Regions from separate parts of the Pseudoalteromonas sp. S1650 genome, predicted to be linked through region 1. Evidence: riboswitches for the same ligand, from Rfam matches in the RefSeq annotation. Region 1 holds a riboswitch; the other holds the start of a gene.

Region 1 (7,431 bases):
GCTTTGAGCACCGAAGATGTAGCTAAGACCTAATTTAGCACCCACATCTGTATAACCACGATCTAGGCCTTGGTATAAAGACGTTTCTGCATTAAATGCGAAATGCTCTGTAAAGTAGTGTTGATAACCTGCACCCACATTAGCAAACATTAAATCTTCATCAACCGCATCAAGATTTTTTAAACCAAAAATACCGTAGAAAGGACCACCACCAAAGTGGTAAAGACCATCAATACCGTAACGCTTACCACTTTCTGAACCACTCATCGACGTACCGTCGTTTAATTCAGCTTTCCAGTCAAAATCCATATCAGCGTATTCTAGACGCGCACTCCAGTAATCACTGAAGCGGTAACCTAACTCTAGACCCCAGCCTGTTGAATCATCAACATCAAGACCGCCTGGTGCGTAGTCACGAACATTTTCCCATGAATTATCATAGTAATCGCCAAACGCACCAATATAAAAACCTTGCTTTTCAGCAGCGAAGCTAGAAGCACTTGTTGCAGCAAGAGCTAAAGCTATAGTTAGTGATTTTAGTTTCATGTTTCCTTCCCTTCCATTTAAGTAACTAAAGGCTGTGTAGCCTAAACTCTGTCAAGATAGATGATGAGTAATTAATCCAAACTTAATAAACTAAAACTACAATAAATTTGTTAATTTCAAAACACCACCTAAAAAAGTGACGTTTAGCACCGTCGAAATGCCATAGAATGGCATACCAAATTAACAGTGCTCAAAAAAACTCTAATTTACCTAGTGATAATTACACGAGATAACAATAAGAACATAGTACAATAATCACCCATTTGCTGCGATGATTCAAATCAATATAAGTGTACCTTATTTTTATACCATGCCGTATACCTTTAAGAGTATCGCGTTTATTAAAAAAGTAAATGCGTTTTTAAGGTATAAAAAAAGCTGAACCATAAAAATAGTTCAGCTTTAATCTCAAGATTATTAATAAATTACAATAAGCTAATAGTAATCTATTACTTACGCATAACCTTTACACGTTCAACCGTACTAATTTGTGCTTCAACACGACGATTTTCTGCATGCGCTTCAAGCGTATATGCTTTGTTCTTCAGGCGTTCTTCACCATAACCAACCGTAGAGATTCTATCTGATGAGATACCGTCTTTAACTAACTCTTCAGCTACATCTTTAGCACGTTTTTCAGAAAGCTTCATGTTGTAATCCGCATCACCAACTGCTGATGCATGACCTTCAAGAACAACTGATGTGCCTTCGTTTTCTTTCATAAATGCTGCAACATCAGCAATATCGCTGAAGTATTTATTTGGTACTTCTGCAACATCATGCGGGAAAGTAACTAGTAAAGTGATTGTTGCCTCTTTTTCTTCATAAAGAGTACAGCCCTTGCTATCTACCGCATCAGTCATTGGTGTATTTGCGCATTGGTCATCAGCGTCCATTACGCCATCGTTATCGCTATCTGTAGGTCCACTTACTACAGGAGCTGGCTCAACAGGAGCCGCAGAGCTGCTTTGATCACCAAAGATATAGCTTAAACCTAACTTAGCACCCACATCGGTATAACCACGATCAAGGCCTTGGTACAAAGAAGTTTCGGCATTGAAAGCAAAGTTATCTGTGAAGTAGTGTTGGTAGCCAGCACCAACGTTTGCAAACATTAAATCCTCATCAACAGCATCAAGGTTTTTCAAACCAAAAATACCGTAAAATGGGCCACCACCGAAGTGATATAAACCATCAATACCGTAGCGCTTACCACTTTCAGAACCGCTCATCGATGTGCCATCGTTTAGTTCAGCGGTCCAGTCAAAATCCATATCAGCATATTCTAAGCGAGCACTCCAGTAATCGCTAAAGCGATAACCCAGCTCTAAACCCCAGCCTGTTGAATCATCAACATCAAGGCCGCCTGGTGCGTAATCGCGAACATTTTCCCATGAATTATCATAGTAATCGCCAAATGCGCCGATATAAAAACCTTGTTTCTCAGCAGCAAATGTTGAAGCACTAGTTGCAGCAAGTGCCAAAGCTATAGTCAGTGATTTCAGTTTCATTGTTTCCTTCCCATTTTCATAATAAAGCTCGTAAGAGCTCGTATTTTTTGAGTAATCAAAACTTTAACAATACAAAAAACGATTAGTTACTTTGCATTGACATTCAACTTATTAATTAATCCATAACTATTAAGGTACTAATAATAGCCTAGCCTAATTTCGTAGATAAGCGATTAAATGTATGACCAAACCAGCTTCGAATACCGTATGAGATCATCTTTTAAAGCAATAGATTAGCCTAAAATCTATAATACCACCGCCTATTAGAGCGCTCAATCAGCATACAGTTAAATTCAATAAATAGGAATTTTCCTAGTTAATTTAAATGACTAGGTCCCACAAAAAGTTTGATAATTTTTATCATAATCTTTTGGGGCCTGAAGCCATTCAAAGTGACGCTCATCGTAAACATATGGATCGTTAAATGCTTCTAAAAAGGCGTCTTTTAATGAACTTTCTCCCGATGCTTCGTATTCCGCTAGGATCATTTCAATAGTATGATTACGTGGAATGACTGCAGGATTAACAGCGCGCATAGTTTCATAACTTTTAGACGAAATCCTCACGTTCCACTTTTTATGCCACTCTTTTAAACTAGTTGGAATTGCGAAATCCGCAAGTAAAGATTCAGTCAGAGCATTGAAAGTATTAGTATAATCGAGCTGATGTTGCTTCATTAAACCTAGCAACTCTGAAACTAAAGCATGATCGCCTTCGTGCTGACCAGCTAATCCTAATTTCTGCTGCCACATAGTATTAAATGCATCATTAAATTTAGCTACAAAGCCATTTACAACCGGTGAGAGTTGTTCGACGGCACTCTCTTGATCAGCAAGTAACGGAATTAAGCTTTCAGCCAAGCGTGCAATATTCCAATTAGCAATATTCGGTTGATTTCCAAATGCATAACGCCCTTGATGGTCAATCGAACTAAATACCGTGTCTAGGTCAAACTGATTCATCATCGCACAAGGGCCATAGTCAATGGTTTCACCACTAATCAAGGTATTATCTGTGTTCATCACACCGTGTATAAAGCCAATTCGCATCCAACTGATAACCAGCTCTATTTGCTTATCGAGTACAGCAGTTAAAAACTCAATATAACGCTGCTCACCCGTACTGCTAATGCCTGGGTAGTGGCAGCTAATTGCGTAATCAACGAGCTTCTCTAGCCCTTCTATATCACCTTGTGTAGCTAAGTATTGAAATGAACCAACACGGATGTGACTTTTAGCTAGGCGAGTAACAACTGCCCCCGGGCGTGGTGGCTGACGATATACCGTTTCGCCAGTTGTAACCACAGCTAAACAGCGCGTAGTTGCGATGCCAAGCGCATGAAGTGCCTCACTCATAATGTACTCTCGAACAGCTGGACCAATGGCACAGCGACCATCACCACCGCGCGAGAACACTGTTGCTCCAGCGCCTTTTAGCTGCAAGTCCCACAATGTGCCATCTTTATCTGCAATAGCACCAAGTAAATGCGCTCTACCATCACCAAGACGCGGTGAAAAATGACCAAATTGATGACCTGAGTAACCAAGAGCAACCGGCGCAACGTCGTTATCTATCGTTGAACCAGATAGCAATTTAGCTAAAAATTCGCTGTCGTGTTTAATTGCGAAATTATCAGCTAGCTTGTCATTAAATAGCAGTAATTGCGGCTCGGCAACGGCGCTCGGCATATCCTTGATAGCAAGTAGTTCACTAATATCTGTGTATCGAGTTTGCAGTTTCATAACTGTCCTTAACGTGTTGCGACACCCACACGATTATCGCCTACACCATAGGCCACTAGTTGGCTTAGTGCCTGCAGGCTGTAACCGCTTTGCTGTTGTAATTCGTTGAAAAAACCTTGCGCTGCTTGCAGTGACTTTTTAGTTTGTAAGCCGCCATCTATCAACTCATGGGCACGCAAATAGGCTTCTACATCCCGAGAAAGTAAAAAAGTATCTTTACCAAGCGCTCGTAAAGCGTATGGGCCAGTATTTCCCCCTAAACGCGCACCATGCTTTTTAAGATAAGCCCACAAACCAATAATATTGTCAGTAGGCCAATCTGCAATAAATTGGCTAAAGCTGCCATGCTTCTCAGCAACTTCGTGGATCATGTACGCATTTTCTGGGATCGTTTGTACTTTTTTAAAATTACGAACAATTCGCTCATCACTGGCTTTTTGCTCGAGCATATCTGGCGGCATCATCAACAATTTTTCTACACTGAAATCCCAAAACACATCACGAAAACCAGCCCATTTATTATTGATAACAGACCAATAAAAACCGCTTTGAAAGACTTTACGCGTGAACTCTTCTAACCATAAATCGTCATGCATTTTAGCAATATCAGCATCGTCGAGCGGGTTTGATAACAGTGCTTGCAGCATTTCTTCACTGCCCTTTCGAGATACGGCTCGTTGATAAATATCGTTAAATTTTTCCATCATTTTTCCAATTGATTTGGTTAGCGCTAAGTGTACGTAAAAACACGGTTATACGTAACCATGTTGCAAATTCGGTCACTAAAAAACAAATTCCTCGCCTTGACACCTAGACGGCTAAAATGCTTTAATCGCTGCAAATACCCTATTTAAGTATGTTGGCTTTAACCTTTAAAGCGAGCATAAAGGGCTGGAAGAGGTGCGTTATTCAGGTAGCGTATGGGAAGAGCACAGACTCTGTTGATCATACGTGAGGGGAATTAACGCCGAGAAGTAACACCGTTTGTGAGGTGCTTATTTCGGGCGACTGGGCTGAATCCCAGCGACTGTCACCAACAATAGCAAAGTGCTATTGATTAGTTTGGTGGAGAGCTTCTGGTCTTAGTATAATAAGGCCGTCGCGTCTTTATTATTTTAAGCCCATTCGCTCTTCGAATTATACCTTGTTCGAACGACGACATGCGGCTCCATTCAAATGTTCCCGCATAAACTCTTCGAATACCTTATAAGTTCGTGAGAGATGATCAACAATTTTGATTTAAACGACTATCCATTATGGACAGCGCTTGTCACGCCATTTTCTGAATCTGGCGAGGTCGATTACACGGCCCTTGAACAACTGGTCGCTGAGCAGCAAGATGCAAATAACGGCATTTTATTACTTGGCAGTACCGGTGAAGGACTGGCGCTTTCACTCAAAGAGCAACAAGCCATCGTTGAGCATGTTTGCCAATTAGCACCGAGTGTACCACTCATGGTTGCTGTGGGCGGCATGAACCTCAAGCAACAAGTTGCTTGGGTTGAATACTGCAACCAACTACCTATTCATGGCTATCTATTGGGCTCACCTCTGTATGCAAAACCTGGGGTAGTTGGCCAAACACATTGGTTTGAAAGCCTTCTTGATGCAAGTAATCACCCATGTATGCTGTATAACGTACCTGGACGCAGTGCAGTTGAGATTTCACCGCAGGTGATCAAAAACCTTGCTGACCACAAAAATCTTTGGGCTTTAAAAGAAGCCAGTGGCGACATTAGCAAATTTGAAGGCTTTAGAACGGCATCGCCAACACTGGCCATATTTAGTGGCGATGATGCTCTTATGCCGTATTTTGCTCAAGCAGGAGCAAAAGGTTTAGTTTCGGTTGCCGCGAATGCTTGGCCGAGTCAAACCCATGAGTTTGTTAAACGCAGTTTAAGTGGTCAATACCCAAATCTATTCACCGATTGGTCGCAAGCGATTCAAAGTTTATTCGCTGTGGCAAATCCAATCCCCGTAAAAGTACTGATGCACCTGCAAGGTAAAATAAATACCCCGCATTTACGTCCGCCGCTTACGCATTTAGAGCTTGAGCAAACAGACAGCATCACCCACGCAAACAACACAATTTTATCTTGGAACTAAAAACAGGTTTTATCATGAGCTGGTTAGAATTATTAAACAACTTAGAATCAGGCGCAGTTCGCGCGGCAACACAGGACGAGAACGGCAACTGGCACGCCAATGTTGAAGTTAAACAAGGCATTTTAGAAGCCTTTAAAAATGGCACAAACACTGAGTTCCCGGGTGGTTTTGTTGATAAGCACAACTTAGCTCCACAAGGCTTTGCAGCCGATGCTGGCGTGCGTATGGTACCAGGTGGTAGCAGTGTTCGTCGTGGCGCACACGTTGCTAAAGGCACCATTATCATGCCACCAGCATATGTAAATATTGGCGCGTTCATCGACGAAGGCACGATGGTCGACAGCCACGCATTAGTGGGTTCATGCGCACAAGTGGGTAAAAATGTTCATCTAAGTGCAGCAGTACAATTAGGTGGTGTGCTTGAGCCAATTGGTGCCAGCCCTGTGGTTATTGAAGATGACGCATTCATCGGTGCAGGCTGCGTTATTGTTGAAGGTGTGGTTGTGAAAAAAGGTGCTGTACTTGCGCCGGGTGTACGTTTATCGGCAACCATTCCTGTTTACGATTGCGTTAATGAGCGCCAGCTAGACAAAGGTGAAGCCATCCCAGAAAACGCGATTGTGATCCCAGGCTCTCGCCCAGCTTCAAATGCATGGGCTCGTGAACAAGGTCTTAGCATGTCGTGTGCATTGATCGTGAAATACCGTGATGAACAAAGCGATGCATCATTACTGTTAGAAGAGGTTTTACGTTAATGAGCTTTTTGAGCACGCATATCAAGCAAGCGGTTGAGCAAGTTTCAGCGCATCTTGATACGCCATTTTTTATCTATGATTTAGATAAATTAACTGCACATTTAAATCAACTGACTGCGCAAACCGATGTGAAACTTTGGTATGCCGTTAAGGCCAACCCGTTGTCTCGCATTATTCAATGTTTAGACAGCGCAGGATTTAACTTTGATGTTGCAAGTAAAGGTGAACTTGAGCAAGTACTTGCCCAAGGCATCGATAGCGAGCGCGTGCTCAACACTGGGCCTGCAAAGAGCCCTAAACAAATTTCACATTTTATTGCTCGCGGCGTACGTACTTTTGTCGCCGAGAGCATTAACCAAGTGCGCTGGTTAAACGAACAAGCAACAAAAGCAAATTGTCAGCTGCAAGTTCTATTGCGTGTTCAACTTCGTTGGCCAGACAGCGAAAAGAATCCACTTGGCGGCGATAGTCTTACTCCTTTTGGTTTGGGCTGCGATGAGTGGCAAGCACTCACTGCAAGTGATTACCCTGCTCTTAGCTTTGATGGTCTGCATATTTTCCAATGGGGCAATATGCTGAGCACTGACAAGCTCGCCGAGCTATGGCGCGCGATGATTGCGCCACTGCAACAGCTAGCACGCTCATTAAACATTAATCTTAATATTCTCGATTTAGGGGGTGGCTTAGGCATTCCTTATACTCAAAGTGCTAACCGACTCGATTGGTCTGCACTTATTGAGACTTTGGCTAGCATTAAAGCAGATGCCGGTG
Region 2 (7,431 bases), on a different contig from region 1:
ATTAAAGGTAATTGGTACTGTGTAAGTACCATAATGACTAAACCAAATAACCAGTCAAAGTTTAAGATAATCAGTGATGAGGCAATAAACACGATCAGCGTTACAAATAAGGTCGCTTTTTTGCGCTCAATACTGTGATTCTCAACTAAAAATGCCACTGGAATTTCGGTCGATGAAATAGTTGACGTCACTGAGGCAATCGACATTAATACAAAAAATAATAAGCCAACGAGTAAGCCCACTTGGCCCATCGTGCTAAACAGTTCAGGTAAAATCGCAAAAATTAACTGCCCTTCACCCACCAATTTACCGCCGCTAAATACCTCTACACCGTTATGTTGAGCAACAAAAATAGCCGGAATAATCAATAAACCCGCTAAAAAGGCTACACCAGTATCAAGCAATGCCACAGTGCCAGTTAATTTAGGTAGGTTGGCATCTGGTTTTAAATAAGAGCCGTAAACCATCATACAACCAACACCTAACGACAATGAAAAGAACGCTTGTCCCATTGCCGCAATAATTAAGTTTGCATCAAGAATTTGAGTAAAATCTGGCACTAAATAGGCTGCAAAACCATCCATCGCACCATCTAGGGTCGCGATATAAGCAATTAATGCCACTAATAACACTAGCAATAATGGCATTAAGCGACGTGACCAAGTCTCGATACCTGATTTAACGCCTTTTAAAATAATACTCGCTGTAAGAATAAGCATCAGTGGCGTAAACACAAAATTACGTGCCATAGAGTCACTGTGTAAAAAGTTACTTAACTCAGTAAAACCAAAGAAGCTTGCGACTGGCTCAAGCGCATAAGCGAGCATCCACCCTGCAACTATCGAATAAAAGCTAAGCATCACAACCGCACCAAAGAGGCCAATATAGCCTGCTGCAGCGCCCACTTTAGGCGCTGTGTCTTGCCATGCATTAGATAATGCTTTTACTGGATTCGCTTGCGCTTGGTGGCCTAAATACAGCTCAGTATAAAGAGCTGGAAGCGCTAATAAGAAGATAACAATGAAGTAAACTAGTAAAAATGCACCGCCGCCATGGTTTGCCGCTTGTGTTGGAAAGCCCCAAATATTACCTAAACCTACCGCCGCACCAGAAGCTGCTAAAACGAAACCTAATCGGCTTTGAAAGCCGTCACGAACTTGTGCCATACATCTACAAATCTGTTATTATTTTTCCTCATTAAACCATAATTACAGTCAACTGCGTAAACTATTTGCGTTTGTTCATGCCTATAAAAGTGCATTTGCTGTAAAAATAAACAAAACTAAATTCAAGCCCCGTGTAAGCGTTAAACCATGAGCAGTCACTACTTTTCGAACACTCTTATCATCGAGCAACAACGCCAAACAACGGCCAAGAAAATCATGCTTATGGATGCAACATGTATTGATGTTGCAAGTTTACCCCTTGATAAATTACTCAGTGAGTTTGAATTAAGCGTACTTGAAAAACGCAAAGTGCCTAGTGCCAAGCAAGAGTACTTAGCAACTCGCCTAACGTTAAAGTATTTGTATCAACATGCTTACCCTCATGACGATTTAGCGCTCAGTGAAATATCAAGCCAGTTTGATGACAAAGACAGCAAGCTCAAATTACATACAAAACGAAGAGAACCTGTGTGGGCTTGTTTATCACATTCAAATGGCTTGATTGGCGCAGCCCTTAACCCCGAACAGCAGCTATTTGGTTTTGATATTGAACAAAGCAGTAAACCTCGCCCTTTTATCAAACTCGCAAAGCATTTTTATCATCAAGATGAAGTTGACTTAATTAGCCGTTTTGACGCTCCCGATGAACAGGCACAGTGCTTTTTTAGAATTTGGACATTAAAAGAAGCGCTTGCAAAAGCAAGTGCTCAGCCGATTGCAAAACTACTTGCTCCTAATGTATTCGAAGAATTGAGCAAACATAATTTCAGCGCGAGCAGTAACTCTATTGAAGGGTTTGATATAAGTGTTGTGGCACAAAAAAGCACTGACTGGCAGTGCTCTTTTATTAATTTTAACGACTTACGCCGCGACTTGGCTTTCTAATAGTCGGCTGTGAATAGCCTGCACGACTTCATCTGACTCACTTTGCTCAACTAAGAAGCACAGATTATGTTTACTTGCACCGTGGCAAATTAAACGAATATTAAAATCACTCAATACCTGCATTAAGTTCATTTCTTGCTGACGTAATTGAATTTCAGAACCAATTAAAGCCACCAGCGTTAAGTTATTCTCAACCGACACATGACAAAACTCAGAAAGCTTATCTAAACAAGCTTGATCAAGCTCAGGGCGTGATGCATTTGGTGCGTTATCTAAAGTGATTGCAACACTGATCTCTGAGGTAGTAACCAAATCAACCGAAATATTAAACTCACTTAAAATGGTGAATACACGAGCTAAGAAACCACTCGCAAGGAGCATTTCTGGGCTTTTAACCGTTAACAGAATTTGATTTTTACGCTGTGTTACGGCACGAATACCTGGTTGCTGAGATTTTTCTTTTTCAATCCATGTACCACCTAACTGTGGTTCACGGCTTGAACCAACAAACACACTAATATGGCTACGGCTTGCAGGTAAAATGGTTGCAGGGTGCAGTACTTTCGCACCAAACGTTGCCATTTCTGCCGCTTCATCAAAGCTTAAGCGTGCAATTGGGCTTGCTTTAGCGCATAAACGCGGATCAGTACTGAAAATACCCACAACATCGGTCCAAATATGCACGCTTTTTGCGTTAATTGCTTCAGCGAGTAATGCAGCACTGTAATCTGAACCACCACGGCCTAAAGTGGTCGTTTGATTATGTTCATTGCTACCAATAAAACCTTGAGTTACCACAACATGGTCATCAAGTAGCGGCACTAAATGCTCTTTAGCAGCCGCAGCGGTTGCTGCAACATTTGGGGTAGCTTTAGCAAATTGGCTATCTGTTTTTAGCACTTTACGTACATCAAAACGCACCGCATCAAGACCTTGACCGCGTAATACTTGAGTAAATAAATACGATGACAAACGCTCGCCAAAGCTCAATAGTTCATCTTGATCTGCTACTGACTTAGCCCCGTCTGATGCTAGCTTTTGAAAAGCCTTAAGCGTTTCATTAAAGCCATGTGCTAAATCAGCGTCCAGTGACAGCTCTGCCAAGATTGCTTCTTGAATGGCGACAACGCCAGTAATGTGCTCATCACGTTCAGCCGCACTCAAATCAGCTTTACACAATGCAACTAAATGGTTTGTCACGCCCGCACTGGCACTCACAGCAACTATACGTACTTGATTATCAGCACAAATGATTTCAGCGCAGCGGCTCATAGCATCAAAGTTAGCTACACTGGTGCCACCAAATTTTGCAACAACGTAATCTGATTTTCTGTTGGCGGCTAATTGGGTATTCATGTCGTCTCCTTTTGTGGAAAACTATCCACAGTAATTCAAGAAGAACTCGGCAAGGGGGTGCTTTGAAAATAAAGAGTAGTCCATGCCAGAAGCTCTCCACCTAGTTTGGTGACAGTTTTGAGGATTCAGCCCCATAAACCGAAAAATAACCGTGACGTCCGGTTAATTTTCTCGGCGAGTACTTCCCTCATTAATGGTCATCGGCGTTCGTCACCTCACATTAATTACCTAAGTATCGCACCTCTTCTGAATGTTAAGTTAACACCTGGTTAAAATAACAAAGCCTGCTGTTAAAAGCAGGCTTTGAAAGTTAACGTTTAGACGTCTAGCTGTCAAGTTGTTTTATGAAATTAAACTGCCCGCTAAGTGCGAACCGTAATAACCAACGGTATAAGCAATTAATAAATAAACCGACATTTTAAGATAGCTCATAAAGGTTAGTGCTTTTACCTTACTCATGGCAATAATACCTGCCGCAGAGCCGATTATAAGCATTGAGCCACCTACCCCAGTTGCGTAAGTAAACGACAACCATTGCTGAGGGCTCATCACAATATCAGCTTTTAAAAGTGCTGCAGTTAGAGGTACGTTATCTACCGCCGCTGATAATAGCCCCATTAAATAGTTGGCGTATTCTGGTGCCATCAATTCATAAAGATGAGTAAATTTAGCAAGCATACCGACTTCTTTTAATGCACCAACGAGTAATAATACCCCGACGAAGAACAATAAGGTGTCGTATTCAATTTCACGAATATAATCGATGATTTTTTTGTTTACGTCTTTTTTGCGCATTAAAAATTGCGCAACCAAAAACATAAGTGATAAACCAAATAAAAAGGTTAACAGCGGCGGCACACTATAAAGCACACTCAAAGTTAACGTGGCAATAATCGTCGAGAAGAAGATAACCGCAATGGTAATATCTGTTTTTTCGATACGACGGGCAGCTTGTTTTTCAAACACAACATTACCCGACATACCCACCGACAACATTGCCGCGAGCAGTGCAACACTTGTCAGTGCAGGGGCAATTAATAATAGTAGATTAGCAATGGTGACTTTTTCGTCTAAGAAAATCATCAAGGTTGTCACATCACCGGTGATCAACGACACCCCACCCGAGTTAACACTAAATACAATTAAGGTCGCATATTTTATTAATTTTTTAGGATCTAACTTAAGTGACATCACCACCGCAAGCGAGATTAAAGTTGCCGTTATGTTGTCTGAAATAGATGAAAATAAAAACGCAAAACCACCAATCAGAAACATCAGCTTTCGTTCACTGATTTGATTTGGCATAATTTTATGAACAATATTCTGGATAAAACCTTTAGAGTTTAAATACGCTACAAAGGTCATCGCAGCCATTAAAAACAGCCACAAAGTCGCGATTTCTAATATGTTGTGATCCAGTTGATGTTGTATGGTTTCTGGGCTTTGCCCATGAATTGGAGAGATAAATAAGATAATCCAGCATAAAGTGCCAAAAAAAAGCGTCGTTTTGGCCTTGTTTACATGGATAATATCCTCTATAACGATAAGCAAAAATGCCACCGCTATCAGGGTTAGGATAAGTGGGGTTACCATGGTGTTTGAACAACCTTTATAATAATGTAAAAATTGTAAGTCGAGTGTTTCGGCGCGGATTCTAGCAGCATAGAAAGCATAAAACTATTCTCAATTACATAATTTACTACTAATCGCCAACACCAAAGTCTGAATTTACTGGAGCCTTATGATCCCAGCTAAAAAGTTATTAAATACCCTTACTGAACATTGGGGGGTGTTAGAACTGCTATTTAAACGTTTTAAGATGGCTGATTTCAGCTTGAAAGACGTACAAAATGCGATAAAACAAAAGCAGCCCTCATGGTCAAACGAACGCATTTATAAAGAAACAAATCGTTTATTGAATCAAGATATTATCATTCCACTGGCAAAATCATCACAGTTAGAAATAAACCGCGCGATCGCCGATTTTGCGACTTTCTTGCTACAAGAAGAGCACTTAGGTCTTGCTCAAGAGATTAGCGTGCTCGTTGATGACTTAGCTCGCCTTGGCAATCGCCTTGCTAAAGCGGGTGAAATTGAAGATTACGACGAGCTTCGCCGCTTTAGCCGCATTATGGATGATCGGGTACGCAAAATAATGAAATTGTTTGCCCACAATGAAAACGCAATTTTAAATATTGTTGAGCAAGCAAAAGCAGACAACGCGGTGCAATCACTGCAAAAACGCTATCAGGCTGTAATTGAAGCGTTCGATGAATACATCGAGCCTATGCTGGAAATGGTTGATATTCGAGGTGACTTCCACGCTTGCTTTAATACCATCGAAGCGCAAATTAGCTCGCAAATAGAGCAAATTGACCGCCTTGGTAAATCATATCAAGACAAGCGCATGCTTGAACAATTACGTACTCGTATTCTAGAAATGCATTTAGTTGGCCGTGAAAGTTTACGTAAAAGCGCCGATATGCTGATGCCGTTACGTGAAGAGTTACGCCGCAACAACTTAATTACTCGCCAAGCGGCTAAAGTGCTTGGTTTAGTGCGTAAAAATGGCGTCGATAACATGTTAAGTGCAGTACAGCCTAACTTTGTTTCAGACGCACAACGTTTTTCACTAGGTCAGCAACGTCATATTGTGGCCTACATGGCAGGCTTAGTTGACTTTGAGCACGATGAATATCAGCTTCCTGAACATGATGATGTGCCCGCCTATCAAAGCCCACATATTCCTGATTACAACGACGTTAAAACACAATTTAGAAAACGCTTTAAAAAAGCCAGCAAAAAAGCTCAGCCGCTGCTTAATTTCTTAGATGAAAGCTATCCAGATCTAGAGGCTGACGAAATGCTGTTCTTATATCAAAAATTAATTAGCGATGGCGACCTTGAAATTAGCCAAAGCCAAGAGAAAGTAAAAATAAAAATTGCCCAGCAACACTTCTCTCTTTACCCATTTAACTCATCGATTGCTGACGATAAAAAAGCAACAGAGCAATAACCATGACAGATATTAATTTAGATGATTTAACGCATCTGCAAGCTATTAATAAAAAGCTCACATCAGGCTACCACATTAGCGAACAAGACACGCTGATGTGGCAAGAGCTTGACCAACACATTGATGCTTATCGCGCGTTATTTAACGCCCTAGGCCATGACCTACAACATGATAGCCGTGGCTATTACTATTTTGGCAGTGATGAAAGCACCCCAAATATGGGTAAAATTTCGCGTGCCATCGCACTGACTATCTACATCTTAATTGAGCACTATGCCAATACCGGTAAAGATCCAATGCGTGCCTTGTTTGACGAAGTAAACGACCTTGAACTGATGCAAACCTTAGTGCAAATCAACAAGCACCTGTTTGATCAATTAGAAATATTCTCTGGCTCAGATTTACGCAAAGACGTCTACCTACGTATGGTGCGTTTAGGTCTTGCTCGCGAAGTAGAAAACGGCTTTATGCTGCAAGCACCTATTTATCGTTATATCGATGCATTGATGGAAGTAAACGAAGAAACCTACTTAGGAGATGACGAATAATGCAAAGCCAAAGCCTATACGGACTCAGCAAACTTGCGCTTTTAAATACCGCTTGCTATGCAAAATGCGTGATCCCGCTGGATAAAAGTAGTTCTATTTGTGCACCTAATAATACCGGTAAAAGCTCGGTAATTAATGCCCTGCAATTTCCACTGATTAATGATTTACGTCTAACAGAATGGGATGGCCACGATTTAGACGAAACCCGAAAATTCTACTTTTCGTCAGACCAATCCTATATTTTACTCGAAGCTGACCTACCTAATGGCCCTGTGGTGATTGGTGTTGCCGGCCTTGGTAAAATTGCCGGTTACGCGCATCAGTTTTTTTGCTACCAAGGTAAGTTAAACCTTGAACACTACACTCAAGGCAAAACCATTGTAAAATTCACCAAGCTTTTTAATCACTTAAAAGAGCAAGGTTTTAATCCAATTGAATTAAAAGCGCAGGAGCTAAACGC

What was found. Region 1 has a riboswitch for lysine ahead of dapA (4-hydroxy-tetrahydrodipicolinate synthase). Riboswitches for the same ligand answer to the same signal wherever they lie in the genome.
Region 2: another riboswitch for lysine. It lies ahead of lysC (lysine-sensitive aspartokinase 3); the one in region 1 lies ahead of dapA (4-hydroxy-tetrahydrodipicolinate synthase).

Annotation. Positions count from the first base shown of each region.
Region 1 is NZ_PNDF01000088.1:9,593-17,023, reverse strand. Features, by position in the region: gene CWB80_RS20115 (OmpA family protein) at 1-546, opposite strand, end outside; gene CWB80_RS20110 (OmpA family protein) at 996-2,057, opposite strand; gene CWB80_RS20105 (protein adenylyltransferase SelO) at 2,387-3,799, opposite strand; gene CWB80_RS20100 (DNA-3-methyladenine glycosylase I) at 3,808-4,503, opposite strand; lysine riboswitch at 4,687-4,883, shown strand; gene dapA (4-hydroxy-tetrahydrodipicolinate synthase) at 5,021-5,905, shown strand; gene CWB80_RS20090 (2,3,4,5-tetrahydropyridine-2,6-dicarboxylate N-succinyltransferase) at 5,920-6,660, shown strand; gene CWB80_RS20085 (PLP-dependent decarboxylase) at 6,660-7,431, shown strand, end outside.
Region 2 is NZ_PNDF01000016.1:79,204-86,634, reverse strand. Features, by position in the region: gene CWB80_RS04580 (sodium-dependent transporter) at 1-1,166, opposite strand, end outside; gene CWB80_RS04575 (4'-phosphopantetheinyl transferase family protein) at 1,314-2,051, shown strand; gene lysC (lysine-sensitive aspartokinase 3) at 2,028-3,407, opposite strand; lysine riboswitch at 3,489-3,661, opposite strand; gene nhaD (sodium:proton antiporter NhaD) at 3,750-5,000, opposite strand; gene CWB80_RS04560 (MksB family condensin complex protein) at 5,149-6,423, shown strand; gene CWB80_RS04555 (condensin complex protein MksE) at 6,426-6,971, shown strand; gene CWB80_RS04550 (Mks condensin complex protein MksF) at 6,971-7,431, shown strand, end outside.